One region of the Bacillus sp. JZ34 genome, then DNA from elsewhere that is predicted to be linked to it. Evidence: riboswitches for the same ligand, from Rfam matches in the RefSeq annotation. Region 1 holds a riboswitch; each other region holds the start of a gene.
The links. Region 1 has a riboswitch for thiamine pyrophosphate ahead of thiC (phosphomethylpyrimidine synthase ThiC). Riboswitches for the same ligand answer to the same signal wherever they lie in the genome.
Positions count from the first base shown of each region.

Region 2: another riboswitch for thiamine pyrophosphate. It lies ahead of thiT (energy-coupled thiamine transporter ThiT); the one in region 1 lies ahead of thiC (phosphomethylpyrimidine synthase ThiC).
Region 3: another riboswitch for thiamine pyrophosphate. It lies ahead of tenA (thiaminase II); the one in region 1 lies ahead of thiC (phosphomethylpyrimidine synthase ThiC).
Region 4: another riboswitch for thiamine pyrophosphate. It lies ahead of tenA (thiaminase II); the one in region 1 lies ahead of thiC (phosphomethylpyrimidine synthase ThiC).

Region 1 covers NZ_CP096403.1:3,389,798-3,397,288, reverse strand. Annotated here, with positions in the region: gene M1D90_RS17325 (M14 family metallopeptidase) at 1-421, shown strand, start outside; gene M1D90_RS17320 (HXXEE domain-containing protein) at 643-1,158, opposite strand; gene M1D90_RS17315 (TetR/AcrR family transcriptional regulator) at 1,269-1,838, shown strand; gene aroD (type I 3-dehydroquinate dehydratase) at 1,966-2,730, shown strand; TPP riboswitch at 2,825-2,933, shown strand; gene thiC (phosphomethylpyrimidine synthase ThiC) at 3,082-4,857, shown strand; gene M1D90_RS17300 (ABC transporter ATP-binding protein) at 5,059-5,826, shown strand; gene M1D90_RS17295 (aliphatic sulfonate ABC transporter substrate-binding protein) at 5,868-6,836, shown strand; gene M1D90_RS17290 (ABC transporter permease) at 6,833-7,491, shown strand, end outside.
Region 2 covers NZ_CP096403.1:1,042,811-1,050,301, forward strand. Annotated here, with positions in the region: gene M1D90_RS05185 (TrkH family potassium uptake protein) at 1-592, opposite strand, end outside; gene M1D90_RS05190 (potassium channel family protein) at 595-1,251, opposite strand; gene pcp (pyroglutamyl-peptidase I) at 1,375-2,022, opposite strand; gene M1D90_RS05200 (hypothetical protein) at 2,102-2,230, opposite strand; gene M1D90_RS05205 (response regulator aspartate phosphatase) at 2,232-3,344, opposite strand; gene M1D90_RS05210 (hypothetical protein) at 3,469-3,657, opposite strand; gene M1D90_RS05215 (processed acidic surface protein) at 3,837-4,832, shown strand; gene M1D90_RS05220 (class D sortase) at 4,939-5,496, shown strand; gene thiT (energy-coupled thiamine transporter ThiT) at 5,538-6,122, opposite strand; TPP riboswitch at 6,234-6,333, opposite strand; gene M1D90_RS05230 (GntR family transcriptional regulator) at 6,495-7,491, shown strand, end outside.
Region 3 covers NZ_CP096403.1:3,012,933-3,020,423, reverse strand. Annotated here, with positions in the region: gene M1D90_RS15350 (GTP pyrophosphokinase) at 1-508, shown strand, start outside; gene M1D90_RS15345 (NAD kinase) at 527-1,327, shown strand; gene M1D90_RS15340 (RluA family pseudouridine synthase) at 1,354-2,229, shown strand; gene prpE (bis(5'-nucleosyl)-tetraphosphatase PrpE) at 2,246-2,986, opposite strand; gene M1D90_RS15330 (monovalent cation:proton antiporter family protein) at 3,251-5,095, shown strand; TPP riboswitch at 5,155-5,263, shown strand; gene tenA (thiaminase II) at 5,347-6,048, shown strand; gene tenI (thiazole tautomerase TenI) at 6,023-6,634, shown strand; gene thiO (glycine oxidase ThiO) at 6,618-7,491, shown strand, end outside.
Region 4 covers NZ_CP096403.1:167,321-174,811, forward strand. Annotated here, with positions in the region: gene M1D90_RS00800 (ArnT family glycosyltransferase) at 1-988, opposite strand, end outside; gene yhfH (protein YhfH) at 1,203-1,340, shown strand; gene aceB (malate synthase A) at 1,383-2,972, shown strand; gene aceA (isocitrate lyase) at 2,987-4,258, shown strand; gene M1D90_RS00820 (hypothetical protein) at 4,309-4,467, opposite strand; TPP riboswitch at 4,672-4,776, shown strand; gene tenA (thiaminase II) at 4,890-5,576, shown strand; gene M1D90_RS00830 (ECF transporter S component) at 5,573-6,172, shown strand; gene M1D90_RS00835 (ABC transporter ATP-binding protein) at 6,147-7,491, shown strand, end outside.

The sequences.
Region 1 (7,491 bases):
GACGAATGTTCAGAAGTGGATCCCCGGATTTTCTTTTAAAGGACCTGAATGGGAGAGATACGAAGGCGTCTTCTTGGCAAATGTCATGCAAGATCATGCTATTACAGCTCCTTACAATAAACAGGAATATTTCTACACAGTCACTGGTTCTTATATTACCGCTGTTCCTAAAACGGCAAAAGTGCTTGCGGTGATTGCTGATGAAGATCACTTCTTCAAGGCAGGCTGGTGGCCTGGACATGATGCTGCCAAAGGAAAGATTATGGCTTTCACGTATAAAGATAACAACAAGAACTTAACTGTTTTCGCTAACGATCTAACCAATGACGATCATCCGCAGCATCAATATCGGTTGCTGGCGAATTCGATTTTCAATGCCGGTCCCGGAAAAACCGAAAATGCTCCATCATCAAAACGATGAGAGGCTGGACAGCTGAAGTGCAAGCGGCTCCCGCAGTGGAGGCGCCTCTAAACAGCTGGATAGACAAGCTTTGGAACGAACATTGAACCATCGTTAGCAGTGCCATGATTTTAGATCATGCTGCCTTTCTTTTGAAGGGCAGTTTTTTCGTGTCTGACGGGTCTCCATCGTTTGCTTTGCTTCTAGTCAAAGGGCCGGAAGCTTCCGTAAGTGCCTGCTTTTCATGTGCGGCCATATGCTTCCAGCCTTTCTTGAATCTTTCCCATTTTTTTATGCAGAAACTTAAGGTTAAAAAAGACGATAAGTGTTCCGGATATGGCTGATAAGATCATTGCAGGAAAACTGAATTTTTCTATCTCTGCGGCAGCGGTCAGCAGATAGCAACAAAATGGCAGCATAAAGATCGACGTTAATATGCCGGGTACATAATGTTTAAATGTGAACCATAGGACGATATGAACAAGGAAATGAACAGTAAAAGCAAAAAAGAAACCAAACCAGATAATATATTGATTAAAATAAATACTGAGAACAGTTACACCAACAGCTAGAATAAATTCTTCGAGCACAGCGCAAACAAAAGAAGCGGTTTTGGCATGGCCGAATGGAGCTTTTTTCAGTTGTTTCAGCTTGCTTCGATATCTTTTGCCCCATGCCTCGACCATCACCATCTCTTCAAAATCATGCAGTATAAATAAGATCGGCAGCATCCAAGCCATAAATTGCATGTTTTCCATTTACATTCCCCCCTCTTATGTGCCACAATTGTGACATTTCATAGAGAACAAAGTCAATGAGCCAACGAAAAGTGCTACATTGCCATAAAAAGTGCGACAGGAGAGAGAATATGAAGCAAATGCCCTCAAAAACAGCTCAGCAATCTAAAAGCTGGCTGACGCTATCATTGTTGGAGCTTATGAAGGAAAAAAGCTTTTCAGACATCACCATTACAGAGATAGCGGAAAAAGCGCAGCTTGACAGAAGAACATTTTATCGGCATTTCCATTCAAAAAAAGATATATTAGACCGCTATTTTGAGCAGCTTTGCAGTGAGTATTCCAATTACATTGTTCAGGAAAAACATATTGACTTATCCAGTCTTGGACATGCATACTTCAACTTTTGGAGCCGACATGCCGATTTTTTACAAGCCCTTTATCAGAACCATTTGTTTTATTTGATTGTTGAGAAATATAATGAACTTCTACCGGATCTTCATAAAAAATTTAAAGAAGAAACCTTTCATTTTAAAAGCAAAATCGACTTGGAGTACGGGCTTTCATTCAGCGCAGGGGGCTTTTGGAACATCCTTTCAAAATGGTTTGAGAGAGGCCGGAAGGAAACTCCTGAAGAAATGAGTCATATTCTGCAAGGAATAGTAGATTCATTTTTAAACAAGCAAGCTATCGAAAGGTGATCTCATGTTGGTATATAAGTGCTTTAAGTGTTTAGCCTTCTTTCTTAATTTCTGCTTGTGCTTACGGCCAATCTTCGGTACCGTTAATGCAAAGACCCTTGTAATATAGAGAACAGGAGTGAGGCCGTTGTTGAATACGGTGAAGATCAGAGGGGTGGCCATCGGAGAAGGAGCCCCGAAAATTTGCGTGCCGCTCATCGGAAAAACGCATGAACAATTGAAAGAAGAAGCTGCTTTTCTTCTATCGATTAATCCGGATCTTGCCGAATGGCGGGCGGATTTTTTTGAGGATGTCGAAGACGTTGACAAAGTGAAAAAGGTATTGGCTGACATCCGGGAGATCTTAAAGGATATCCCGTTGATATTTACATTTCGCAGCGCGGAGGAAGGCGGCGAAAAAGAAGTCAGTAAGGAATTTTACTTTTCCTTGAATCATGCCGTAGTCAAAACAGGGCTGGCAGATGTGATTGATGTCGAGCTGTTCAATGAAGAGCATCATGTGGAAAAACTGGTTCAAGCGGCTCATATGCAACATGTCTTTGTCATTATATCCAACCACGATTTCGGGAAGACGCCGAGAGCGGAAGAGATCGTTTCCCGTCTCCGAAAAGCCCAGGATCTTGGCGCCGATTTCCCTAAGATCGCGGTGATGCCTGAAACACCGGCAGATGTGCTGGTGTTGCTTGAGGCGACTCATATGATGCATGAGCGGTATGCGAAGCGGCCGATTATCACGATGTCGATGGCCGGAAAAGGCTTGATCAGCCGGCTCGCCGGAGAGGTATTTGGCTCGGCCGTGACGTTCGGCGCAGCGAAAAAAGCATCCGCACCTGGCCAAATTGAGGCGACGGATTTGAAACATATACTTGATGTGCTTCATCGCAATTTATAATAATTGGGTGTGCCGCTATAGTGAAAAAGATTCATATATTTTTCCATCCTTTTCACTTGCTAAATCGGTGTGTTACGATAAAAAATGAATTGAATAGCTTTACTAGGGGTGCCCGACTGCGGGCTGAGAGAGAAACATGTGTTTCTTAACCCTTTGGACCTGATCTGGTTCGTACCAGCGTGGGGAAGTAAAAAGGATTCGGGAGAAGATGGGGAATGGGTATGGTCCGTCTGTCTTCCAGTGATTTTACTGACTGTAAAACCAGGTTCATCATATGAGCCTGGTTTTTTTGTGCTGGTGCTGTTCCGGAGTTTCGTCCTGATCAATTTTTTAGAGGGGAAGGATTTTTACATGAAACAGGAGTCAGTACAGCAAAAAAACATCTCGATTATGTCAAGTTTTTCAGGGAGCCGCAAAGTGTATGTCGAAGGGGCGCGACCTGACATTCAAGTGCCGATGAGAGAAATTTCGCTAAGTCCGACGACGGGTTCATTTGGCGCCGAAGAAAATCAGCCTGTCCGCGTCTACGACACGAGCGGTCCCTATACGGACGCGAATGCAGAGGTTGATATTCTGAAGGGGCTGAAACCTTTGCGGGCGACCTGGATCAGGGAGCGCGGCGATACCGAAGAATATGAAGGCAGAGAAATCAGACCGGAGGATAACGGCTATAAAAGCAAAGAGAAAGCGAGCAACAGCTATCCAGGGTTGAAACGAAAACCGCTGCGCGCGAAAAAAAGTCAAAATGTCACCCAGCTGCATTACGCAAGAAAGGGGATCATTACGCCCGAGATGGAATTTATCGCGATCCGAGAGCATGTATCTCCCGAATTTGTTCGTGATGAAGTGGCAAGCGGACGGGCGATTATTCCGTCAAATATCAACCATCCGGAAAGCGAACCGATGATTATCGGCCGCAACTTCCACGTGAAAATCAATGCCAACATCGGCAATTCCGCTGTCACCTCTTCGATTGAAGAAGAAGTAGAAAAAATGACATGGGCCATCCGCTGGGGCGCCGATACGATGATGGACTTGTCCACAGGTAAAGATATTCATACAACGAGGGAGTGGATCATCCGCAATTGTCCAGTTCCTGTAGGGACTGTGCCAATTTATCAGGCGCTTGAAAAAGTAAACGGCGTCGCGGAAGATCTCACTTGGGAGATTTACCGCGATACATTAATCGAGCAGGCTGAGCAAGGCGTTGATTATTTTACGATTCATGCCGGCGTCCTTCTTCGGTATGTGCCGCTGACGGCAAAGCGCGTCACTGGAATCGTATCCCGCGGCGGGGCAATTATGGCGCAATGGTGTTTGGCTCATCATGAGGAAAGCTTTCTGTACACTCATTTTGAAGAGATTTGCGAGATTATGAAAACATACGATATCGCATTTTCGCTCGGGGACGGCCTTCGGCCCGGCTCGATTGCGGATGCGAATGATGAGGCCCAATTTGCCGAATTGGAGACGCTCGGCGAGCTGACGGAAATCGCCTGGAAGCATGATGTTCAAGTGATGATCGAAGGACCGGGACACGTGCCGATGCATAAAATTAAAGAGAATGTCGACAAGCAGATGGAAATTTGCAAAGAGGCGCCGTTTTACACGCTCGGCCCGCTGACGACCGATATTGCACCGGGCTACGATCATATTACATCAGCAATCGGAGCGGCGATGATCGGCTGGTACGGCACGGCCATGCTTTGCTATGTGACGCCGAAGGAGCATTTGGGACTGCCGAACAAAGACGATGTCCGCGAAGGCGTCATAACATACAAAATCGCGGCCCATGCGGCTGACCTTGCCAAAGGGCACCCCGGCGCGCAAATCCGCGATGACGCGCTTTCGAAGGCGCGCTTTGAATTCCGCTGGCGGGACCAGTTCAATTTGTCGCTCGATCCGGAAAGAGCGCTTGAATACCATGATGAAACCCTTCCGGCGGAAGGCGCCAAAACAGCACACTTTTGTTCAATGTGCGGGCCTAAATTTTGCAGTATGAGAATTTCCCAGGATATTCGCGACTATGCCAAGGAAAACGGCCTTGATGAACAAAAGGCTATTCAAAAAGGATTGGAAGAGAAGGCGAAGGAATTTAAAAAAGCAGGCGGCAGCATTTACAGTTAAAAACGGGCAATACTGCAGATGAAAGGGGAACCTTTCATCTGTTTTTTTATAATATGGGGTTGACAGGTCGGAATAATATGAATTAGTATGTTGTTTAATATTTCGGAAAATTTCATCAGCGCTGATCGGTCAACCGAAGGCTCTTATCTCAATTGGGATAAGAGTTTTTTATTTTCAGTTTAGAAAAGAAAGGGGAACAAGATGTCTTTATCAATTCGTGTAAATGAAAAAACATTTGGAAACGGCAGCCTTAAAACAAGCGTGCTTCAAGACGTGAAACTGACGGTCGAAAACGGCGAATTTCTGACTGTCATCGGTCCAAGCGGATGCGGGAAAAGCACGCTCTTAAAAATCGCTGTCGGTCTTGACGGGAATTATGAAGGGCGAATCAGCATGAACGGAAGAGAAATCAAGGGCCCGGGGATTCAGCAAGGTTTCATCTTTCAGGAGCATCGGCTTTTTCCATGGCTGACGGTCGAGCAAAATATCGCCGCAGATTTAAGCCTGAAAGAACCGGCGGTGCGAAAAAAAGTCGATGAATTGATTGAAACGGTGCGGCTGAAAGGCGCGGAGAAACAGTATCCACGCGAGCTGTCCGGAGGTATGTCGCAGCGGGTCGCGATTGCCAGGGCTTTGCTCAGGGAGCCTGAGATTTTGCTGCTTGATGAACCCTTCGGCGCCTTGGACGCCTTTACGAGAAAGCATCTCCAGGATGTTCTGACAGACATTTGGCGAGAAAAGAAGATGACGATGATCCTCGTGACGCACGATATTGACGAATCGGTTTATTTAGCCAACCGGGTCGCGATTCTTACCGCAAAGCCGGGGAGAATCCACAAGCTGATTCCGGTCGATCTGCCATTTCCGCGCAGCAGAACATCGCCCGTTTTTCAATCAATCAGACAAAAAGTGCTGAAAGAATTCGAGACAACGGAAACATTCAGCTTTCAGGAAGGTTCAGGGATTTGAGCAGAAAGGAGCGGAAAAACGTGAAAAAATGGCCGTTGTATATGCTGGGCTGCCTGATGCTTCTTGCGGGCTGTTCAGCAGCCCAATCAAGCGGAGGGGGCGGAGATTTAAAAGAGATCAACATCGGAGTGCAGCAAAGCTTAAGCCCGTTGCTCCTTGCGAAAGAAAAAGGCTGGTTTGAAAAAGAGTTCGCAAAAGAAGGGATTCAAGTGAAATGGACAGAGTTTCAAAGCGGTCCGCCGCAGTTTGAAGGTCTTGCCGCAGGTAAACTTGATTTTTCCCAGGTTGGAAATTCACCGGTGATCGCAGGGCAGGCGGCTGGCATTGATTTTAAAGAAATCGGTCTTTCGCAAGACGGTTTAAAGGCGAACGGCATTCTTGTGAAAAAAGGGAGCGGCATCAATGACATAAAAGATTTGAAAGGAAAGAAGGTGGCGGTGGCAAAAGGCAGCAGCGGGTTCGATTTTCTGTATAAAGTGATCGATAAAGCAGGTCTGGAGCCAACAGACGTCAACATCATTCAGCTTCAGCCTGACGAAGCCATGCCGGCATTTGACAGCGGCGCGATTGATGCATGGTCGATTTGGGAGCCGTTTTTGTCCCTTAAAACGATCAAAAGTGATGCGGCAATATTGGTTGACGGGGAACAAATCGACAAGTATTCCCCGGGTTTTACGCTTGTACGAAGCGAATTTGCTGAGAAGTATCCGGATGAGGTGATCCGTTTTCTGAAGGTGTATGACAAGGCCGTGAAATGGCATAAAAACCATAAGAAAGAAGCGGTTGAAGCGTATGCGAAAATTAAAAATCTCGACAAAAAGGTCGTTGAAAACGTGCTGAATAACACCGAACCGTTAAATGAGCCGATCACAGACCTCATTATTGAAACGCAGCAGGAGACTGCCGATTTTCAATTCGAATTAAAAGCGATTAACAAAGAGATTGATGTAAAAGAAGTGGTTGACAATTCATTTATTAAAAAAGCGCTGAAAGGAGGAGATGACAAATGAGGGCTGTTTCATCAAGCACCCCCTCGATCCAGCCGAAAGCAGGCGCAAAACTGAGACCGGCCGCTTTTCGGCTGGCATGGGGGAAGGGAATTGTATTACCTGTGATATTGATTTTATTATGGCAGCTTGTCGGGTCATTTGAGCTCATATCAAAAACCGTGCTTCCGGCTCCTTTAGGTATATTGCTTACATTTCGGGATCTCATCGTATCAGGAGAGCTTTTCACTCATTTAGGCATCAGCATTCAGCGCGCCGCGCTCGGCTTTTTCCTGGGAGCCGGACTCGGGCTCCTGCTGGGGCTTGTAATCGGCTTTTCAAAAATCGCCGAGGATTATCTCGATCCCTCTCTGCAAATGCTGAGAACCGTTCCGCATCTCGCCGTCACGCCGCTGTTTATCTTATGGTTCGGTTTCGACGAACTGTCAAAGGTGCTCTTGATCGCGCTCGGCGCCTTCTTCCCGGTATATATCAACACATTTTCAGGAATCAGGGGCGTCGATTCGAAACTGTTCGATGTGGCGAGAGTATTGGAGTTCCATTGGCTGAAGCAGGTGACTAAGCTGATTCTTCCCGCGTCGCTTCCGAACATCCTCTTAGGCATCCGCCTGTCGCTCGGTGTTTCGTGGCTGGGCCTTGTTGTTGCCGAACTGATGGG
Region 2 (7,491 bases), 2.1 Mb from region 1:
TGATAAACAAAAAACTGATCACCAAGTTGACGAGCGGATCGCTTTTATACCGTATTAAACTGTCCGGCCAAATGGAAAATCCCGCATTGTTAAAGGCGGAAACCGCGTGGAACAGGCTGTAGTAGACGCCGCGTGCGAAACCGTATTCAGGTACCCATTTGACAGCCAGTATCAGCATGGCCAGCATTTCAATTGCGAAGGAGTAAATAAACAAACTCTTGATGAGCTTAATGATCCCGCCTAAAGAAGTTTGATTGAGAGACTGTTGAATCAACAGCCGTTCTTTCAGGCCGATTTTTTTCCCGAGCATGATAAAAATGAGCACTGCAAATGACATGATGCCGAGTCCCCCGATCTGGATGAGAACGAGGATCATGAGCTGACCGAACAACGTATAATCCGTGCCTGTATCAACGACGGCTAGGCCGGTAACAGTCATCGCCGATGTCGATGTAAAAAGCGTATCAATCCAGCCTATGGGTTTAGACGTCGCTGCCGGGGTCTTCAATAAAAGAGTTCCTAATATGATGAAAAATAAAAACACCAGCACGAGCAGTTGGGACGGGCTTAATTGAATCTGTTTAAACTTCACGGTTAATCGCCCTTTTTTTCAAAGGTCTCAATATCTTTGTTTTGCCCGATCACAATCAAAATATCGTTTTCGTATATCAAGTCATCAGCGCTCGGTGCGATGATGAAATGCCCGTCTCTTTTTATGCCGACGATGTTGCAGCCGAAGTTGGCGCGTACATCGATATCCCCCAGGCTTCTTTTGTCCAGCTTTTTTGTTGCCACAATTTCGACGATGCTGTAATTTGGCGACAGCTCAACAAAATCGATCATCTTTTCCGAGGTGATATGGCTGGCTATCCGCTTGGCCATATCTTTTTCGGGATGAATGATACGATGGACGCCGATTTTATGGAGAACCTTTTGGTGATAGTCATTTTGCGCTTTCGTCCATACTTTGGGAACGCCCATTTCAATCAGCAAAAGCGAAGTCAGAATGCTTGCTTCAATGTCATCGCCGAATGATACAAAGGCGTGATCGATGTTGCGTATCCCGATTTGTTTCAATGTATTTTCATCAACGGCATTGGCGCAAATGGTGTAGGTTGCATAAGCAGAATATTCGTTTACTTTTTCTTCGGATTTGTCGATGCCTAAAACTTCTGCCCCTTTTGCGTGGAAGGCTTTGACAAGACTGCCGCCGAACTGACCGAGCCCGAAAACGGCATAAGATTTCTGCATCCGTGTTCACCCTTTTATCTGTTTTTCTTATAGTGTTTACTTTTTTAAAAGAAAAACACACAGGGATGTACAAGAATCCGGAAGTGTGCGAATCCGGAGAGCCGCCTTGAGGCGGCTTCGGTTTCAGCTGAGCGAGCCTCCGGTTTCGCGAATGTCTTTTTCGTGAAGGGCAGAGACGACGGCGGCTATCCTCAGCCCTTCGACGATCGTTTCAAGGCTGAGGCTCGGCTCGTGCTTATCGACTGTTTGTTCGGGGAGATACGGAATGTGGATGAACCCTCCGCGGATGTTTGCCGAGGTGCGGTCTATACGGTGCATTAACTGGTAAAAAAGATGGTTGCATACGAATGTTCCAGCTGAATTAGAGACGGAGGCCGGGATTCCGTTTTTTCTCAACTCTTTCACAACGAGTTTGATCGGAAGCGCGGACCAGTAAGCTGCAGGCCCGTCTGCCGCGATCGGTTCATCGATCGGTTCCCGTTTTTCATTATCCGGAATGCGGGCGTCATCGATGTTGATTGCGATGCGTTCCGGAGTAATGTGAGCCCGGCCGCCTGCTTGTCCTACACAAATGACGATATCGGGATGGTGCTTTTCGATCGCTTTTTCCAAAACGGCCGCTGAATGATGGAAGACGGTCGGGATCTGCTCCGCCACGATAGAGACGCCTTCGACTTTTTCTCCGTTCAGCCGTTTTACAGCTTCCCAAGACGGATTGACCGTTTCTCCCCCGAAGGGGTCAAAACCTGTCAGCAGTACTTTCTTTCCCATATCGATCCCTCCTGAATATGAATATAAAGTGCAAAATACCCATTCAGAAGATGTCTGAATGGGTATTTTTTTAAATATTTTATGCTCCTGATCCCCGGGATGCCAGAAGTACCTGATCTCCTTGAGAAGCCGCTTCCGGTGCATGGTTTACGAATGAAAAGCCGATAACTGCGCCTAATACAACTGCTGTTAATAATACTTTTTTCATTTTATTCTCCTCCTCTTCCAGCGAGCTTGCTCGCCTTGTCTGTTTTAATGTAAAAGTATATGGCTTCTTCATATAACTTTTCTCGCCTGTAGTAATTCGCTACATCCATCAATAATTCCTCCAAATCTACCCAGGCTTTTTCATTTTCTAACTGGTGAACATAGTCCTTGATTATTTCCAGTTTATTCTGTGTATCAGAATATAATGTATATAAAATTTTGAATTTCAATTCGAAAATTTCGCTGTTCATTTCGCGGGATTTTTTAAAGCCTACTTCGATCCATTTAAATGCTTGTTTGTGTGCGTTGGTTTTGAAAAGAGACCTTGTGTTTTCATAAACGCAAAGAAGGTAAGCATACTTGGCTTTCGTTTCAAAATCTTTGATTGCAAAAGCTTTATTGTAATACTTTAGCGCTTCCTCCTGCTTGTCTTCCTTACTCTTCAAAAAGCCCATATTATAGTAGGTACACGGTAAAAGGTATTGGTCGCCGATTTTTTCGGTTTTTTCGATCGCTTCTTTTAATAATACTTCACTTTCGGAGAACTTAAATTGGTCAATATAATTGAGCCCGATCAGCATTTTGCAGTTGATGACCCGCTTGGCATACCCGTCATACCCTTGAAAGATGCCGGAGGCAATGTTGATGTGATGAATCGACAGCCATGTCGCTTTTAAGTTGTAATACAAAACACCGATTTTATAATGAAATTCAGCTTTTTCAATTTCATTTTGAATGACGCTCAGTCTTTTTTCCGCTATTCTGAAAAAATTGAGCGCTTCTGTATGGTTTTGCTTGTAGTCCTCATAAATCCCTTTAAACAGGTAAAAATAATAATTCAGCTTGTCGTCCGTACTTTTTGGATCTTTGTCTTGAAAACTGATGGCCTCCAATTTTTCGGTGGAAGATTGGGAGATATCTTCAAGAAGGAGCCTTAAGCGAAAATCGAGCATTTGATAATAGAGTAGAACGTCATGATCTTCTTCCATTTTTTCAATTGCTTTATCTATGTCATCTTTCATTTCGATTGAGCCTGAAATGTCTCTTTTTTTCATCAGTATGTACCAGTCGTTGAGCATATTGGCGACTTCTTGTGAAGCCACGGCTTTGGCCATTCTCTTCCCTCCAATCTTTGTGAATTTTTTGTAAATTGAAGTTCTATTAATCATAGCATAAACTGCTGCCGTCTGTGAATAACGCTGAAATGCAAGTTCGCCGGTGAAAAGTTCATTTCTGAAATTAAATCGTCATTTTCCAAAAAAAGTGCGCGAAAAAAGCGAAAACCGCGCCAAGCGGAATACAGGAGATCATTGCGGTTCCGTTGACCAGCCCGTCAGCTCCGCTTATTTTCAGGGCTTCCCGGTAGCCTATTAAAAAGTGGATGATCGATAGGACGTAACATAAGAGCATCATATAGTAAGGGTTCATTTGCATACCTCCTCTATTCGCTTTACTATATTACATTCAATAGAGGGGAAGATTATGCCTGTTTAAACAGGAAAAAGAACAAAATATTATAGACGAAAAGATTTTCAATTACAATACATGTTTTTAAAAATATTTCCACTATAATCAAAATGAAAGATAAATTTAGGGGGTCATAAGAAATGAAAAAAAGGCTGATGTCACTATTGGTCTGCATCCTGGTTTTAGTGCCGGCAGCTGGTGCTTTTGCCGCGCCGAAACAGGCCGAGCTTCAAGAGTATCTTGAAGAAATAGGAATGACAGAAAAAGAATTGGAAGCTTATTTACAGGATACATATGATGAAAGTTTAAAAGATTTTGAGTCGGTGGAAGAGTTGAAAGATTTTTTAGGGGAAAGACTGACTAATCAACTTTTGGCATCCTATTTAAAAGAATACGGATTGAGCGAAAAAGAAGCGGCTGACCTTTTTGTTGAAAATGGCTATATGGAAAGCGGCCAAAACATTCTCGACGTGTTTATGTTTGAATACGAATTGGATGATGCGCTTTTCACTGTGACATATGAAGAAGACGATTTTCAGATCGGGAACCTGTTTCAAGAATTGGGTGTGGATGATCAGGAGTGGGAAAGGCTCGTGAATCATCTCCGAAAGGTGCGCGATAAAAATCCAAACCTTGAAAATGATTTGATGGCTCTTGGAGAACGTCTTGAAGCGGTAGCCGATTTCGAGTCTGTATCAGAGCTGTCAGCTCAGGATATCGCTGAAATGCTATCCATTTTAAACGATCTTCAGAAGACGCTTGAAGTGAAAACAAAATACTATCTTGTTAAAGACGGAAAGAAAAAAGAAGTGTCTTTGACAACGCTTGTCAGCGCGGAAGATCTGAAGGGAGCAAGCCTTCTGGTGGAAGTATACGATCTGCAAGGCAACTTCATTTTGGATGTATTGCTGACGCCTGACATGATCGGATCTGATTTAATTCATGATACAGGGTCAAAAGTGAAGCAAACCCAAACGGCTGTCAAACATGATTCAAAGCCATCTCATGTGAAAAAGACGGTTAAAGGTGCAAAGCTTCCAAAGACAGCCGGGCATTACGCGGAATGGTCGATCTTAGGCGCCGTTCTGATGTTTGGCGGATTCTTCATGATCAGAAGGCTTCGCAAAGCGGCTTAACATGTCACTTCCCATTCTAATTATGTAGAGAATGGGAAGTTTTTATAAGGAGTGAAAGGAAATTAAGGCACATCGAAAAAAAATCATCTGGCTCGCAGCTATTGTGATGGTTGTGTGCGGCGCTTATTTTACAACAACGAATGTGTTCAAGTTAATGCACGGCTACGCTCTTTTTTCATTTCAGCAGATGAAAGAAGAAGAAAAGCCTGAAAAACCTCCGATTCAGACGGCGAAAAAAGAAAAAACGGTGATTGATCAAACATTTAAAACCGGGGAGAAAATCGGTGATCTTGTCATTCCGAAAATCAATGCAAGGATTCCTATATATCACGGGACAGATGAAGACGAGCTGCAAAAAGGCGTGGGCCATTTCGCTGGTTCCGTTCTGCCTGGAGAAGATGACAACTCGGTTTTATCAGGCCACCGGGATACGGTTTTCCGAAAACTCGGCCGAGTGGGGAAGGGCGATCAGTTAATTGTTGAAGCTTCCTACGGAACTTTTACATACAAAGTGAAAAAGGTGCGGATCGTGGATGCGGATGACCGGACGGTGATTGTACCAAAGCCGAGAGCAACATTGACGGTTTCCACCTGCTATCCTTTTGACTTTATCGGTTCAGCACCGGAGCGGTATATATTGGTCGCAGATTTGATTAAATCATAAAAAAACAGCGGAATCTCAGGCGAGTCCGCTGTTTTTTTATGCTATCTCATGTCTGATCTGTTTTCCAGGAGTTTTGGCGCGGTTAGCAGCAGTAAACAAAGGACAATTGTGCAGACAATGAAAGACGGAAGCATATATGTTCCATTATATACCAAGGAATAAATCCATACCGGAGTGCCTTCAGGCGCATAGTTTCCAAAAAAGACAGCGCCGCTGATGACATGAGCGAGAAATTTCAGTCCGCTTCCGAGAAAGACGGCCAGCGTAACATAGAAAATGATCTTTCCTTTTTGTTTCTCGATTGAAGCGTTTCTGATCGATCCGGCAAAAAAGCCGCCGATACCCGCGGCCGTAGGCGCGATAAAATAATCAAGAAGAAGCTGCAGAGGATGATAAACGTAAAATCCTCCAGTGACAAACTGAAGCAATCCGGCTAAAAACCCGGTTGCCAGCCCTGCCTTCAGCCCCCATCTAAAGGAAATCAGGAAGATCGGAATCATCATGACTGCGATTGAACCGCCTTGAGGCATTTTTAAAAACATTCCGGACACCATATCAAGTATAAGTGCTATTCCTGTCATAAACGCAATTTCAATCAGCTGTACAAGTTGTTTAGATTGATTCATCATAACCCTCACTTTTGATGAACAAAGGGATACTGGACTTCTTTCCCAATAAAAAAAGCAATGCGGGGAAGGAGTAGGAAAGTTTTCCACGCACTGCTTTGGATGCAATTAGAAATGACTTTGCCACATCCCTACGCCAGCGTTAACTAACAGGTTCAAAGGGTCAGAACGGTCGTTCACTCTCAGCCTCGAGGCTCCCCTTGTGGTCATCAAGTTATTTAGTTATATTCTACTATACTAAAAAAAGAAACGGACGACAAGCTGATTTTTCGAAAAATTTTGCTTAATTTCTCCAATATGTAGCAATGCAAACATCTTTTCCTTTATAATAGAACGTATTCGTACGTACAAGATCAGTAAAGGGTTGATCTGATGAGTGAACCTACAAAATACAGCATGGTGAAAAATAAAATTAAATCGTGGATATATGAAGGCAAAGTGAAGCCGGGGGAAAAAATTCATTCGGAAAACGAATTGATGAAAATATTTGATGTAAGCAGGCACACGATCCGGCAAGCGATTGGCGACCTTGTTCATGAAGGGCTTTTATACAGAGAGCAGGGCTCAGGGACGTATTGCTCTCACCGTCTTCAGCTTTCTGAAAAAGGAAGGGAAAGAAATAAGATGATCGGGGTTATTACGACTTACCTTTCGGATTACATTTTTCCTTCTATTATAAGAGGAATCGAATCGTCACTGTCCAGCGAAGGATACACCCTTGTCGTCGCGAGCACCAATAATGACATTGAAAAAGAAAAACAATGCCTTGTGAATATGCTCGATAAAAAAATTGCTGGGTTGATCGTGGAGCCGACGAAAACAGGAAGCTTTAACCCGAATTTAAGTTACTATCTGACGCTTGAACAACATCATATTCCGTATTTGATGATCAACCAATTTTATCAGGAGCTAAATCCACCCCATTTCATTTTGGATGATGAACACGGCGGCTTTATCGCCACTGAGCATTTGATTAAACTCGGCCATGAAAAAGTGTTCGGTTTCTTTAAACAGGACGATATGCAGGGCGCCAACCGGATGAAAGGATTTATCCGTGCTTTCAGAGAAAACGGCTTGTCGTTTTACCCTGAAATGGTCGTGACGTACACAACAGAGAACAAAAAACAAAAAACGATAGCTGAAGCCAGGAAGCGGCTTTCTTCATCAGACCGTCCGACTGCCATATTCTGCTATAATGACGAGATAGCGCTTTTGGTGTTGGATGTCGTGAGGGAATTCGGTTTGAAAGTGCCGGAAGACATTTCGATTGTCGGATATGACAACTCACATTTGAGCGAGGCATCTGAAGTGAAGCTGACGTCAGTCACTCATCCGAAAATGCAGATGGGGATTGAGGCGGCAAAATGGA
Region 3 (7,491 bases), 380 kb from region 1:
GACAGGGCGGGTGAAGCCTGTTCCGAGTATTCTTGAGAAGGCCAAGCGGAAAAACATTCCTCTGCACAACATTGAAAGCATGCAAGATATTGCCGGGCTTAGAATCATGTGCCAATTTTTTGAGGATATTCGCATTGTCGTCGATATGCTTCTGGCGAGAAAGGACTTCACGGTCGTGGATAAGCGCGACTATATCGCGGAACATAAAGAGAGCGGCTACCGCTCCTACCACCTCGTCGTGCTGTACCCTTTGCAGACAATCAACGGGGAAAAACAGATTTTGGTTGAAATTCAAATCCGGACGCTGGCGATGAATTTTTGGGCGACAATCGAACATTCTTTAAATTATAAATACAGCGGCAACATTCCGGAAAAAGTAAAATTAAGGCTTCAAAGAGCTTCTGAAGCAGCATCAAGGCTCGATATGGAAATGTCCGAGATCAGGGGCGAGATTCAGGAGGCTCACGTGGCATTTTCACGCAAGAAAAAGGATGAGGATGACGGTTAGGGGAAAGGAGATGGAATGATGAAGTTTGCGGTATCGTCCAAAGGAAATGATGTTTCCGATTCATTAAAAAGCAAAATTCAAACATATCTGCTCGACTTCGGTCTTGAATGCGATGAAGAAGAGCCGGATATCGTCATTTCCGTCGGCGGTGACGGAACGCTTTTATACGCATTTCACAAATACAGCGGCCGCCTCGACAAAACGGCCTTTGTCGGGGTTCATACAGGACATCTCGGCTTTTATGCCGACTGGGTGCCGACCGAGATTGAAAAACTCGTAATCGCGATTGCGAAAACGCCGTATCAAATTGTTGAATATCCGGTTTTGGAAGTTATCGTCCGCTACAATGACGGCAGCGATGAAGCGAGATATTTGGCGCTGAACGAATGTACGATCAAGAGCATCGAAGGGACGCTTGTGACAGATGTCGAAATTAAAGGGGAACTTTTCGAAACGTTCCGCGGCGACGGCCTTTGCTTATCGACCCCATCGGGAAGCACGGCATATAACAAGGCGCTCGGCGGTGCGATTATTCATCCGTCCATCAGAGCGGTCCAGCTGGCTGAAATGGCGTCGATCAACAACCGGGTGTTTCGCACGGTCGGATCGCCGCTCATTCTGCCTGAGCACCACACTTGTTTAATTAAACCGATTAATGATGTGACGTTTCAAGTCGCGATTGACCATTTGACATTGCTGCATAAAGACGTCAAGTCAATTCAATGCCGCGTCGCAAACGAAAATATCAGGTTTGCCCGCTTTCGGCCGTTTCCGTTTTGGAAAAGGGTCCAGGATTCCTTTATCGGAAAAGGAGAATAGGAAGGTTTGCTGTGAGCGATTTTTTGATGAAACAGATCATAACAGAAAAGGACAGCGGGGTTCTTTTGAAAGAATACGTCCAGCGGCTGGGCATTTCAAAAAGGATGCTGACGGACATCAAATTCGGCGGCGGGGATCTTTTGGTAAACGGCGGGCATGTAACGGTCAGATACGTTCTTCAAAAAGGGGACGAGCTCGTCATACAGTTCCCTCCGGAAAAAATGAGCGAATCTTTGCGCCCGGAAGAAATTCCGCTTGATATTTTGTTCGAAGATGACCATGTCCTCGTATTAAATAAACGGCCATGCCTGTCGTCGATTCCCTCGCGCGAGCATCCATCAGGCAGCTTGGCGAACGGTCTGATTCATTATTACCAGCGGACGGGCGTGCGCGCGACCGTTCACCTGGTGAGCAGGCTTGACCGCGACACATCGGGTGTCATGCTTGTAGCCAAGCACCGCTTCGCCCACTCGCTTTTATCGGGACTGCAAAAAAAGGGAGCCGTCAAACGGCAATATCGGGCGGTCGTCCACGGTTTGATCGCAGAAGAGCAGGGAACGATCGATGCGCCAATCGGCAGAAAATCATCGAGCATCATCGAGCGTGCGGTGATCCCCGACGGGCAAAAAGCGGTGACGCATTTTTGGGTGAACAGGCGCTTCAGCGGTATGACGGATGTCTCCATCCGTCTGGAAACCGGGAGAACCCATCAGATCCGAGTTCACATGAGTCATATCGGATATCCTTTGTGCGGTGATACGCTGTACGGAGGAACCCGCGGCTTCATTAATCGGCAGGCGCTCCACAGTGAGACGCTGACGTTTTTTCATCCCTTCACAATGGAAGAGCTGACGTTTCAAGCGCCGGTTCCGCATGATATGAGTCAGTTGATAGAGAGCTGAATTAAGCTCTCTTTTTTTATGGCTCCAAACGGAATCTTGACTCATCATAAGGCAATGAAGAGGGGACAGATTCGGTTGTCAGTTCGGGGTATCTGAAAGCGGTCAGCCTGTTGCCGAATACACAACCGGTATCGATATTGATCGTATGATGTATCATTCGCGGACGTTTGACAGGAGTGTGGCCGTACACCACCCACGGATCGCCTTTGTAATGAGCGGCCCAGTCCCGCCTGACCGGCCGTCCGTTAGGCAGCGTTTCTCCTGTAATATCTCCGTATAGCACAAACTGTTTTACTTTTCCGACAGGCTTTTTGCCGATGTCTTCCGCTTTGATGCCGGCATGTGCGACGACAAGTTCGCCGTTATGCAGGATCTCATAAAGCGGGGCGTTTTCATAAAGGCGCATGAAAAGGTCTCTGATATCCTTCTGTTTATGTTTCGGAAGGTTTCTGTATTCCGCCGCCGTCGTCTCCAGCCCGTGCTGCAGCTTCACCGGATTGCCTTTGAAAAAACGGTACAGCTTATTGCAGTGATTGCCGGGCACATATCGCACAGCTCCTTCTTCAACGGCCCGTCCTACAAATTCAACGACCTCCAGCGATTTTGGCCCTCTGTCTGTTAAATCCCCGAGAAAGACAAGTGTTCTGTTTTCCGGATGAACGGGAAACCCCGATGACAGCGAGTAACCGAGCTTTTCAATCAGCGCAATCATTTCGTCATAGCACCCGTGAATATCGCCGATTACATCATATTTCATGCGTTTTCTGCCTCCTGTCTGCGTATGTATATACATTGCCCAGTCCATATATAAATCAAGCTTCAGCGACTTTCGCCGGAGAAAATCAGGCATATTACTTTTTTTTCTGAGCGAGCATTGTTAAAATCGATTTTTACACCTGTGAGAAAAGAGTTCAGACGGTTCTTTTCCCACATGAAAATGTCTAAAAAGATGTCCCTTTTATTTTTAAAAAAGGGAACGCTAATCATACCCGGAAACCGGTTTTAGAGGAGGTACCAGTTTATGGAGCACACATCTGTCTCATCTTTAGTTGTCGTACTGATTATCGCATTTTTAACGCCCATCCTGCTGCACCGTTTCAGGTTAAGCATACCGGTGGTTGTCGCTGAAATTATCATGGGTCTTATTATCGGAAAAAGCGGGTTCGATCTGGTCGCCCAGCACGATACATGGCTCGAAACTTTATCGATGCTCGGATTTATCTTTTTAATGTTTTTAAGCGGGCTTGAAATCGATTTTTCCGCATTTGAAAAAGGAAAGAAAAAGCAGCTGCTTCCAAGCGGAAAGGAAGCGCCGAATACATTTAAAACGGCTTCGGTCATCTTTATTGCCGTCTTTATTTTATCGCTCGGCCTTTCTTACAGCTTTGTCATGGCAGGATTTATTGACAACGCCTTTTTAATGACGCTGATCATTTCGACAATTTCGCTCGGGGTTGTCGTTCCGACGCTGAAAGAAGAGCGTCTCATGAAGACGAATATCGGCCAGATTATTTTGCTTGTCGCCGTCATTGCCGATCTTGTCACGATGATTCTGCTTGCAGTGTTCGCCTCAATCTACGGGGACGAAAACAGCAATATGTGGCTGCTGATGATCTTATTTGCCGCCGGCGTCGTTTTATACCTGTTCGGAAGGGTATTTAAAAAGCGGCCTTTTGTCGAAGTGCTGTCAAAAGGAACGATCCAGATCGGCACAAGGGCGATATTTACGCTGATCATCGTACTTGTGGCGCTGTCCGAGTCGCTCGGTGCAGAAAACATACTTGGCGCGTTTTTGGCCGGGGTGCTTGTTTCGCTGCTTTCGCCGAACAAGGAGCTCGTTCAGCAGCTCGATTCATTCGGATACGGATTCCTCATCCCGATCTTCTTTGTGATGACGGGCGTCAAATTGGACATTTGGTCGCTGTTTGGCAATCCGAAAATTTTAGTGATGATCCCGCTTCTGTTTGTGGCTCTGTTAATCAGCAAAGTCGTTCCGGTGCTGTTTTTGAAAAAGTGGTATGACATGAAAACCGTGCTGGCTTCCGGTTTTCTCCTGACTTCCACGCTTTCTTTGGTGATCGCGGCGACAACGATCGGCGAGCGCATCGGCGTCATTGACGCGCAGATGTCCGGCGCGCTGATTCTGGTCGCTGTCATTACATGCATCATCACACCGACCGGCTTTAAAAAATTAATGCCGAAAACGGAAAGCGAAAAAGAGAAAAAGACGATCACCTTTATCGGCGCAAATCAAATGACGCTGCCAGTCACGCTCGAACTTTCTCCGGAAGATTATCACGTCAGAATCCTGCATGTCCGGCAGGAAAAAAAGGAAGAAAATCTGGCGGACCCGGTGTTTGATGTTGAAGTTTTGCCTGATTATGAATACGAGACGCTTCAATCATTCGGCGTTTTCCAAACGGATATACTCGTCGTGGCCACTGGCAGCGAAGAGCGCAATACAGGGATCGCACTTTTTGCGAAGGAGCAGAAAGTCGCGAGAATTATCGCCAGCGCAGATTCTCCAGACGCCGAATCCAGACTGAAAGATAACGGAATTGATACATTCTCCATTCTGCTTTCTACAAAAACGCTGCTGCGCGCGCTTATCGAGGCGCCTGGCGTTATGAAACTCCTGACGAACCAGGATGCGTCGCTGTATCAGATCAATATGAGCAATGAGCGATTTGACGGTGTTCTGTTAAGGGAGTTTCCGTTTACGGGAGATGTTATCTTCGTCCGAATTTTCCGCGGGGTGGACAGCATCGTGCCCCACGGGGATACAAGGCTGCAATTGGGTGACAGGCTGATCGCCACCGGTTCGCGCGAATATATTGCGGAATTGAGAAAAACGCTTGGAGACTGATGCTTGACCATTTTGCAATTCGTGATAAGATAAAAGTATAAACTGAATGAACAAGAAATGTTTTCCACTAGGGGAGTCCTTGATAAGGGCTGAGATAAAAGTGTGACTTTTAGACCCTCATAACCTGAACAGGTTCAAACCTGCGTAGGGAAGTGGCACGGTATTTGAGTATGTATTTATGCAAATTCCAAACCACTTTCCTTGCGGGAAAGTGGTTTTTTTATGTTCAGAATCGAAGGAGGAGCCTCGAAATGAAGTTTTCAGAAGAATGTCGAAACAGCGCTGCAAAATGGTGGGAAGGCAGTTTTGTCCATCCGTTTATTCAAGGGATTGGAGACGGCACACTTCCGGTTGATCGATTTAAATACTATGTCATGCAGGATTCCTACTATTTGACCCACTTTGCCAAAGTCCAATCCTTTGGTGCGGCATATGCTCGCGATTTATATACGACAAGCCGGATGGCTGAACACGCGAAAGGCACATATGAAGCCGAGATGTCGCTCCATAGGAAATTCACCGATCTATTGGGAATCACAAAGGAAGAACTGGAGTCGTTTCAGCCGTCGCCGACAGCGTATGCGTACACATCGCATATGTACCGTTCTGTCGTGAGCGGCAGTTTTGCGGAAATACTGGCCGCTTTGCTTCCTTGCTATTGGCTCTATTATGACGTCGGTGAGACGTTAAAAACGTGCAGGCCTGACAGCGCGATTTATCAGGAATGGATCGCGACATACGGAGGCGACTGGTTTAAAGAACTTGTGACAGAACAGATCAACCGCTTCGATGAGCTGGCTGAAAACGCCGATGAGAAAACGCGCGCGAAGATGAAGGAGAACTTCGTCATCTCCAGCTTCTACGAATACAGCTTCTGGGATATGGCCTACCAAAAAGAAAGCTGGTCAAAAAGCGGGGTGGATCAGCTTGCATCTGCACGCGATCACCGATGACAAGCACTCTGTGGAAGAGCTTGCTGCAAAAATCATCTCGATTCAAAATGCCGTTGACTTTATCCATATCAGGGAAAGATCAAAAAAAGTAAGTGAAATATCAAGTTTAATCGACCGCCTTGCCGAAGAAGGGGTTGATAAGCGGAAACTGATCATCAACGACAGGGTTGATATCGCTTTGTTTCATCACATTCACCGGGTTCAGCTGCCTTCACACGGCTTTTCCGTCAAAAGTGTGAGGAGCCGTTTTCCGCATTTGAAAATCGGAAAGTCCGTCCATTCGCCAGAAGAAGCGGTTCAGGCTGAAACTGAAGGTGCAGATTACGTGCTGTTCGGCCACATTTTTGAAACGGACTGTAAAAAGGGCCGGAAAGGAAGAGGAGCTCTCAGTCTGGCTGAAGTGAAGGCGGCTGTCCGCATTCCGGTCATTGCGATCGGGGGTATCACCGAACAACGACTGGCGGAAGTCAAAATGGCAGACGGCATCGCCGTGATGTCGGGGATCTTTTCTCATGACAGACCGGATGAGGCGGCCGCGCGGCTTGCCTGTCTCGCGAAGGGAGATTCATATGAGAAAGCGCTATGATACGATCGTGATCGGCGGAGGCATCATCGGGACATCCATCGCTTACCATCTTGCGAAAGCGGGGAAAAAAACGGCCGTGTTTGAAAGCGGAGAAGTCGGCAAAAAAGCGACGAGCGCGGCGGCGGGCATGCTCGGCGCCCATGCGGAATGCGATAAACCCGGTACCTTTTTCGAATTTGCCAGAGTCAGCCAAAAAGCCTATCAGCGGCTGACGGGCGAATTGAAAGACATAAGCGGCATCGATATCAGAAAGCATGACGGAGGGATATTAAAGCTGGCATTTTCAGAAAGCGACCGCGAACACCTGATGCAAATGGCTGCACTGGATTCAGTGGAATGGCTTGAAGCCGCTGAAGTATATGAGCTGGAACCGCATGCCGGAAAAGGGATTCTCGGCGCTAATTTCATTCGGGACGACATCCATGTCGAACCGGCCGCAGTGTGCAGGGCATTTGCCAGGGGGGCCCGGATTCTCGGTGCCGAGGTCTTCGAGTTTACCCCCGTTTTATCGATCGAATCTGAAGCGGGGGCCGTCCGCGTCACTGCTGCTTCATGCACCGCGGAGGCGGAGCACGTTGTCATTGCAAGCGGTGTGTGGAGCGGTGCTTTCTTTAAACAGATCGGCATAGACAAAAGCTTTTATCCTGTCAAAGGGGAGTGCCTGTCTGTGTGGAATGACGGCATCCCTTTGACGAGGACGCTTTACCATGATCATTGCTACATCGTTCCGCGCCATAGCGGAAAGCTTGTCGTCGGCGCGACAATGAAGCCCGGGGATTGGAATGAACAGCCGGAACTTGGCGGAATCGAGGAGTTGATCCGAAAGGCCAAGTCGATGCTCCCTGACATTGAATCCA
Region 4 (7,491 bases), 1.2 Mb from region 1:
GTCCATCGGAGCCGTCGGATGAACGGCTTCCGTCTTGAGTTTGCGCATTGCCGTTGGTCGCGCTGCTTGCACCCGGCGGCTGCATCGCGCCATTTTGTCCATTGGAGCTGTCGGCTGCATTGTTCCTGTTCTGAGTGTGTGCATTGCCGTTCGGCTGCTGCATGTCTCCTCTAAAACCGTTCATATCGCCGCGGACGTTGCCCGTCGTCTGGCCGAGCAGCCGCTCTGTGCCGTTGTAGCCGAAAGCCAGTTCAAGCACGGAGTTGGTTTGACTGCTTCCGACATACGGGCGGCTGTCGGCCGATGTATAGTCGACAGCAAGCGCCCAAGAAAGCGAAACGCCGGTGAGAACAATAAGCGATAAAACAGCGGACACAATTTTTTTCTTCCAATTCGCATGGGCCGCGATGAGATAAAACAGCAAGAACGCGGGAAGCACCATGAATGCCTGAAGCATCTTCATATTGAACCCGAGGCCGATGAGGCCAAATGCAGCGAGCAGCCAGAGCAGCCTGCCTTGTTTGACCGCCTTCATCAGGCACCATGTACCAAGAAGGAGCGTGAAGACGAGCATGCTGTCGATATTATTCGTCCGGCTTACGGCAACCGCGATCGGCGTCAGCGCCATCACCAGCGCTGAAATGCGGGCGGCTCCTTTTCCGAATTTCGGTTTAATCAGTGCGTATAGCAGATAGACGGAACCCGCACCTGCAAGCGCCTGCGGCAAAATCACACTCCACGTATGCACGCCGAAAATTTTCGCAAATATGGTCTGAATCCATAAAACGAGGGGCGGCTTATCTACTGATACGAACCCGGAAGAGTCGAATGACGCAAAGAAGAAATTGTGGAAGCTTTGCGTCATGCTTTTGACCGCCGCCAAGTAATACTGGTTGGCGGCATTGTCCTGCCAAATGTTATATGTATTCAGAATAAGAGCTGCCAACAAAATCAGAATCAGAGTGACATCAAGTTGTTTGTTTTTTATTTTCATCATCACTTTCACCTCTTTATGTTCCCTATTCTAGAAGAAAAATATGAACAAGTTATGAATAAAAAGAGAACAATCTATTTTTGTTTGAATGAAAAAAAATAAATATTTTTTGGAAAAAGGTGTGTACTTTTTTCTTTTTGCGCTGTATACTGTACTACAACAGAAATAAAAAATATAAAACTGTTCTATAAAAAGGAGAGTGACACAAATGAGCTTGAAAAGTCCGATGGAATTTTTCAGAACGCTTCCAAAAAAAACTTGCCCTGAATGCGGTGAAAAGATGGAGGAGCAGGCTGAATCTTACTTTATGGAATGTGAGCGCTGTCTTTCCAAAAAAGGCGAGTAAGCAAACTGTTTTATAACAATGCATGTAAAGGGGTAGGGAGACATGAAAACAGAGGAGAAGAGAACTCAGATAACCGGATCGATGAATCCGCAGTATGAAGAGATTTTGACAAAAGAAGCGCTGGAGTTTATCGGACGTCTTGAACGACATTTCGGGGGAAGAAGACGGGAATTGCTGCATTTGCGAACGATCAGGCAGGCTGAAATTGATCAAGGGAAGAATCCGGGTTTTTTGGCGGAAACGAAGCACATCCGCGAGGCGGACTGGACGGTCGCGCCGCTCCCCCGGGATTTGGAGGACCGCAGGGTTGAAATCACCGGCCCGGTCGACAGAAAAATGGTCATCAATGCTTTAAATTCAGGAGCCAAAGTCTTTATGGCCGACTTTGAAGATGCGAACTCGCCGACATGGAAAAACTGCATTGAAGGCCAGGTTAATTTGCGGGACGCGGTTCGCGGGACGATTTCTTTTACGAATGAACAGGGCAAACGCTATGAGCTGAAAGAAAACCCCGCCGTCATCATTGTAAGACCGAGGGGATGGCACTTGGAAGAGAAGCATGTGCTGATCGGCGGCAAGCCCGTGTCAGCAAGCCTGTTCGATTTTGGCCTTTATTTTTTCCATAATGCAAAAGAGCTGATCAAAAAAGGAAGCGGCCCTTATTTCTACCTTCCAAAAATCGAAAACCATCTGGAAGCAAGGCTGTGGAACGACGTGTTTGTTTATGCGCAAAACGACTTGCGCATTCCGCAGGGGATGATTAAAGCGACGGTTCTCGTTGAAACGATCCTGGCGGCTTTTGAAATGGATGAAATCCTCTATGAATTGAAGGAGCATTCAGCCGGACTTAACTGCGGCAGGTGGGATTATATTTTCAGCTTTATTAAGAAATTCAGGAACAGGGAAGACGTCATTCTTCCAGACCGCTCAGCCGTGACGATGACGGTTCCAAACATGAGGGCGTACTCCCTCTTGGCGATTCAAACGTGTCATAAACGCAACGTCCATGCGATCGGGGGAATGGCGGCGCAAATTCCCGCTAAAGACAAACCTGAGATCAATGAAGCCGCATTTGCCAAAATCCGCGAAGATAAGGAACGTGAAGTAAAAGACGGACATGACGGAACATGGATCGCGCATCCCGGCATGATTCAAACGGCGCTCGATGTATTCAATCAGCATATGCCGTCGGCGAACCAGATTCATAGAAAGCGGGAAGACGTAAAGGTCGAGGAAAAAGACTTGCTGGAAGTACCGCAAGGCCGGATTACAGAAGCAGGCGTCCGTACCAATATCAGCGCCGGCATCCGCTATTTAGCTTCATGGCTGTCGGGCAGAGGCGCCGCTCCGATCGACCACTTAATGGAGGACGCAGCAACGGCGGAGATTTCCAGAGCCCAGCTTTGGCAATGGATTCGCCATCCGAAAGGGGTTCTTGACGATGGCCGGAAAGTCAACGCCGAAATGGTCAAGATGATGAAAGAGGAAGAAATGCAGAAAATCTTCGAAGAAGCCGGCATAGAACGTTTTCGGAGCGGCCGGTTCGAAGAGGCCGGACAGTTATTTGAACAGCTGATTTTGGATGATGAATTCGCGGAATTTCTAACGATACCCGCTTATGAAAAAATATGATGGGGGAATGTGCGATGCTGAAAGAAAAACAACTCGCAGAAAGCTGGGAGCATGAAGAACGCTGGAAAGGGATCACAAGGCCGTATCAGGCGGCTGACGTTATTCGGCTGAGAGGCACGCTTGAGATTGAATACACGATTGCAAGGCGCGGCGCCGAAAAGCTATGGAAGCTTCTCCACACAGAGGATTTCGTCCCGGCGCTGGGCGCTTTGACCGGAAACCAAGCCATGCAGCAAGTAAAAGCCGGATTGAAAGCGATTTATTTAAGCGGTTGGCAGGTGGCTGCTGATGCCAATTTGTCAGGGAGCATGTATCCTGACCAAAGCCTTTATCCGGCAAACAGCGTGCCGGAAGTTGTCAAAAAAATTAACCGCACGCTGCAGCGCGCCGATCAAATCCATCATATGGAAGGGAAAGAAGACATCGATTGGTTTGCCCCGATTGTGGCCGACGCTGAAGCAGGCTTCGGCGGACAGCTGAATGTGTTCGAGCTGATGAAAGGTATGATTGAAGCCGGCGCCGCGGGAGTTCACTTTGAAGACCAGTTGTCGTCTGAGAAAAAGTGCGGGCATTTGGGCGGGAAAGTGCTGCTTCCGACGCAAACGGCGGTGCGTAATTTGATTGCCGCGCGCCTCGCCGCAGACGTGATGGGAGTCCCGACCATTCTTATTGCCCGTACGGACGCGAATGCGGCCGACCTGATCACAAGCGACGTCGATTCATATGATGCGCCGTTTTTGACGGGAGAGCGAACAGCGGAAGGGTTCTTCAAAACAAAGCCGGGTCTTGATCAGGCGATTGCGAGAGGTTTGGCGTATGCGCCGTATGCCGATTTGATCTGGTGTGAAACGTCTGAGCCGAATATTGAAGAAGCCCGCCGGTTTGCACAGGAGATCCATGAAAAATTCCCGAGCAAACTGCTCGCCTACAACTGCTCCCCTTCGTTCAACTGGAAGGCCAAACTGGATGACAACACCATCTTGAACTTCCAGAAACAGCTCAGTGAAATGGGCTATAAATTTCAATTTGTCACACTGGCAGGCTTCCACGCCTTAAACCACGGCATGTTTGAATTGGCCCGTCAATATAAACACCGCGGAATGGCGGCGTATTCTGATCTGCAGCAGGCCGAGTTTGCCAGCGAAGTCCACGGCTATACGGCGACAAGGCATCAGCGCGAAGTCGGAACGAGCTACTTTGATGAAGTCGCCCAGGTTGTGACAGGCGGGACTTCATCAACCACTGCACTGAAGGGATCGACTGAAGCGGAACAATTTCAATCCTAAAAACGTAAAAAGCCGCCCGTCATGGGGCGGCTTGCTTGTTGTCTATCAAGTTAGCAATTGACATCATTGGAAGGGGCGGTAAAAGGGTTTTCCCTAATAACAGTCAGTGTCTGATGATTCTTGTTGTTTCTTTTGGCCGGCCGGTTGTCTTTGCTGAAAGAATAGAACAAATACACAGCCATTGTCAAAATCAAGATAAACATCATCATAAATATCCCCTCCAAATTTTTTTGTCTTCACTATATTAGACGAACAAGCCCGCAAAAGGTTTCAGAAAATTAACATTTTTCCATAAATATTTTTACCCACCTCATCTTCTGTATGAAACCCGGCGGTTCTATACAAGAATAAAACTGAAAAACTCAGGTTGACATCATATTCATTGATGTGTAGAGTAAAAGTTAATGTAATAGGAAGTCCACTAGGGGAGCCGTAAGCCGGCTGAGACAAGAAGCGATCTTGGACCCTTTGAACCTGATCTAGTTCATACTAGCGGAGGGAAGTGGAGCCGGTGTCTTTATGATTTCATCATACAAAGGCCGCTCCATTTTGGGGCGGCTTTTTTGCGTAAAAAGCGGCTCGCTCCCCCTGTGCCTTCCTTATAAAACCGATTGCTGAGGAGGCTATCTACATGAGTTTTTCTGCAGAACTTCGCCGCGAGGCAAACCCTATTTTTGAAGCCATTTTTGAGCATCCGTTTGTATTGGGACTGGCGTCCGGCAAGCTGAAAAAGGAGCAGCTTATTCATTATGTGAAGCAAGATTACGAGTATTTGAACGCTTTTATTCAAATCTACGGAATTGCGATTTCCAAGTGTCAAAACCGGAAAGACATGGAGATGTTTCATGAGCAGATTTCATTTGTATTAAACAGCGAAGTGCACCCGCACAACAACCTGTGCCGGGCCGCGGGGGTGGAGTATGAATCTCTGCAGGGCTATCCGCTTGCGCCTTCTGCCCATCATTATATCCACCATATGCTGACGGCGGCGCACGAAGGCACGCTGGGAGAGATATTAGCCGCCTTGCTGCCTTGTCCGTGGACATATTGGGAGATCGGAAAAAAACTGATGATGGACGTTCAGCCTGACCCGTCGCATCCATTTTATGACTGGATCTGTTTTTACGGAGACAGAACCGATTCAATCACGACGAAGTTTTGCGCCCGCCTGGATGAATGGGCCGAAACAGCGGGCAAGGCTGAAAAAGAAAAAATGAAGGAGCTTTTTTTGCAAAGCTGTCAGCTTGAATACGGCTTTTGGGAGATGGCTTATACAGTTGAAGATTGGCCTGTGGAAATGGAGGCGGTGAGACGATGAATTGGAACATGAAAGAAGTCGTGATGGCAGTGATCTTGTCCGTTGCATGCGGCGTCATTTACTTAGGATGGTCCACCTTGTGGATCCCTGTTTCAGCTATTGTCGGGCCTGTCGGAGCGAACTTTATGTTCGGCATTTGGGTGATCGCCAGCCCGATTGTCGCTTATATCATCCGTAAACCGGGTGCGGCGCTGATTGCCGAGACGGCAGCTGCGGCGGTCGAACTGCTGACCGGAAGCCACTTTGGACTGTCAGCATTATTAATCGGTGTGTTCCAGGGAGCCGGTGCGGAAATCGCGTTTGCGATCTTTCGCTATAAGCGTTATAACTTGTTTACCCTTATGCTTTCCGGTGCGCTTGCCGCGGTCGGAAGCATGACATACAGCCTGATGGCGAACGGTTTTGCCTACTATACGACGCAAACGCTGATCATGACGCTTATCATCCAAATCATCAGCGGCATTGTACTCGGCGGCTGGCTGGCAAAAGCCGTTGTCGAAGCGCTTGCGAAAACGGGAGTCCTGAATCAGTATGAGATCATGAAGGAACAGCGGAAGAAGGATGATGCCGATGCGTTCATTTCTCGGATGCAGTAACCTTTCCGTCCGTTTTTATCATCGTCCTGAAACAGTCCTAGACCGGGTCTCGCTGTCGATTGGGCAGGGAGAAAAAGTGCTGATACTCGGTCCGAGCGGAAGCGGCAAATCGACACTGTTGTCCGTGCTTTCCGGCATCATTCCTGAACATGTCGAAGCTGAGGTCAGCGGAGAGGTCAATCGCAGAAAGAGCGCCGGCGTTATGTTTCAGGATCCGGATTCGCAGTTCTGCATGCTTCATGTTGATGAGGAAATCGCTTTTAGCCTAGAAAACCGGTCTGTCTCCCCAAAAGATATGGACGGCATCATCTCGGAGCTGATGGAGCAAGTCGGATTAAAGATAGATAAGAAAACGCCGATCGAAACCTTGTCAGGCGGTATGAAGCAGAGACTGGCATTAGCGTGCCTGCTCGCTCTGGAGCCTGAAGTGCTGTTTTTTGACGAGCCGACGGCGCAGCTGGACCCGGCCAGCCGGAAAGACATCTTTGCCTTGCTTCGTAACGTTTCACGAAAAAGCGGACAGACGATGGTGTTCGTCGAACACGTGCTGGACGGCTGTATCGAGTGGATGGACCGCGTCATTCTTTTCAATGGAAAGGGACAGATCATCGCTGACGGAAAGCCGGAAGAAATCGTGAAACATTTTCAGCCGGAGATGAAAGCGGCGGGCATCTGGCAGCCGAAACTGTACCCTGCGGTATGGGAAGATGTTATCACACAAGATGATCATCCGCTCGCCGTCAAGCTCTCTTCTACATTGAAAATGAAAGAGGAGGAGGCGAAAAACAGGCCTGCAGCTGACAGAGACATATTGATCCGCGCAGACGACGCGGCGATCGGCTATCGGAAAAAGATCGTTGCCGACGGCATCACCTTTGAGATTCCAAGGGGAGAATGGATTTCGGTCATCGGCGAGAACGGGAGCGGAAAGAGTACGTTTTTAAAAAGTCTGATCAGGCTTGAAGCCGTCAAAAAAGGGCGCCTTTATCTTGAGGATCGGGAGCTGAAGAAATGGTCCGACCGTACGCTCTATGAGAAGGCCGGCTTTGTTTTTCAAAATCCCGAGCTTCAATTTATTCGGGACACGGTGTTTGACGAGATCGCGTTCGGGGCGAGGCAGCGGGGAGGGCCGGAGGACCGTGTCGAAAAGAAAACGGCTGAATTGCTGCGGGAATTCGGACTTGACGCTCATCAAAAAGCGCACCCCTTTACATTAAGCCTCGGGCAGAAACGGCGTTTAAGCGTTGCGACAATGCTTTTGTTTGACCAGGATCTGCTGCTGCTTGACGAGCCGACATTCGGTCAGGACGAAAGGACGG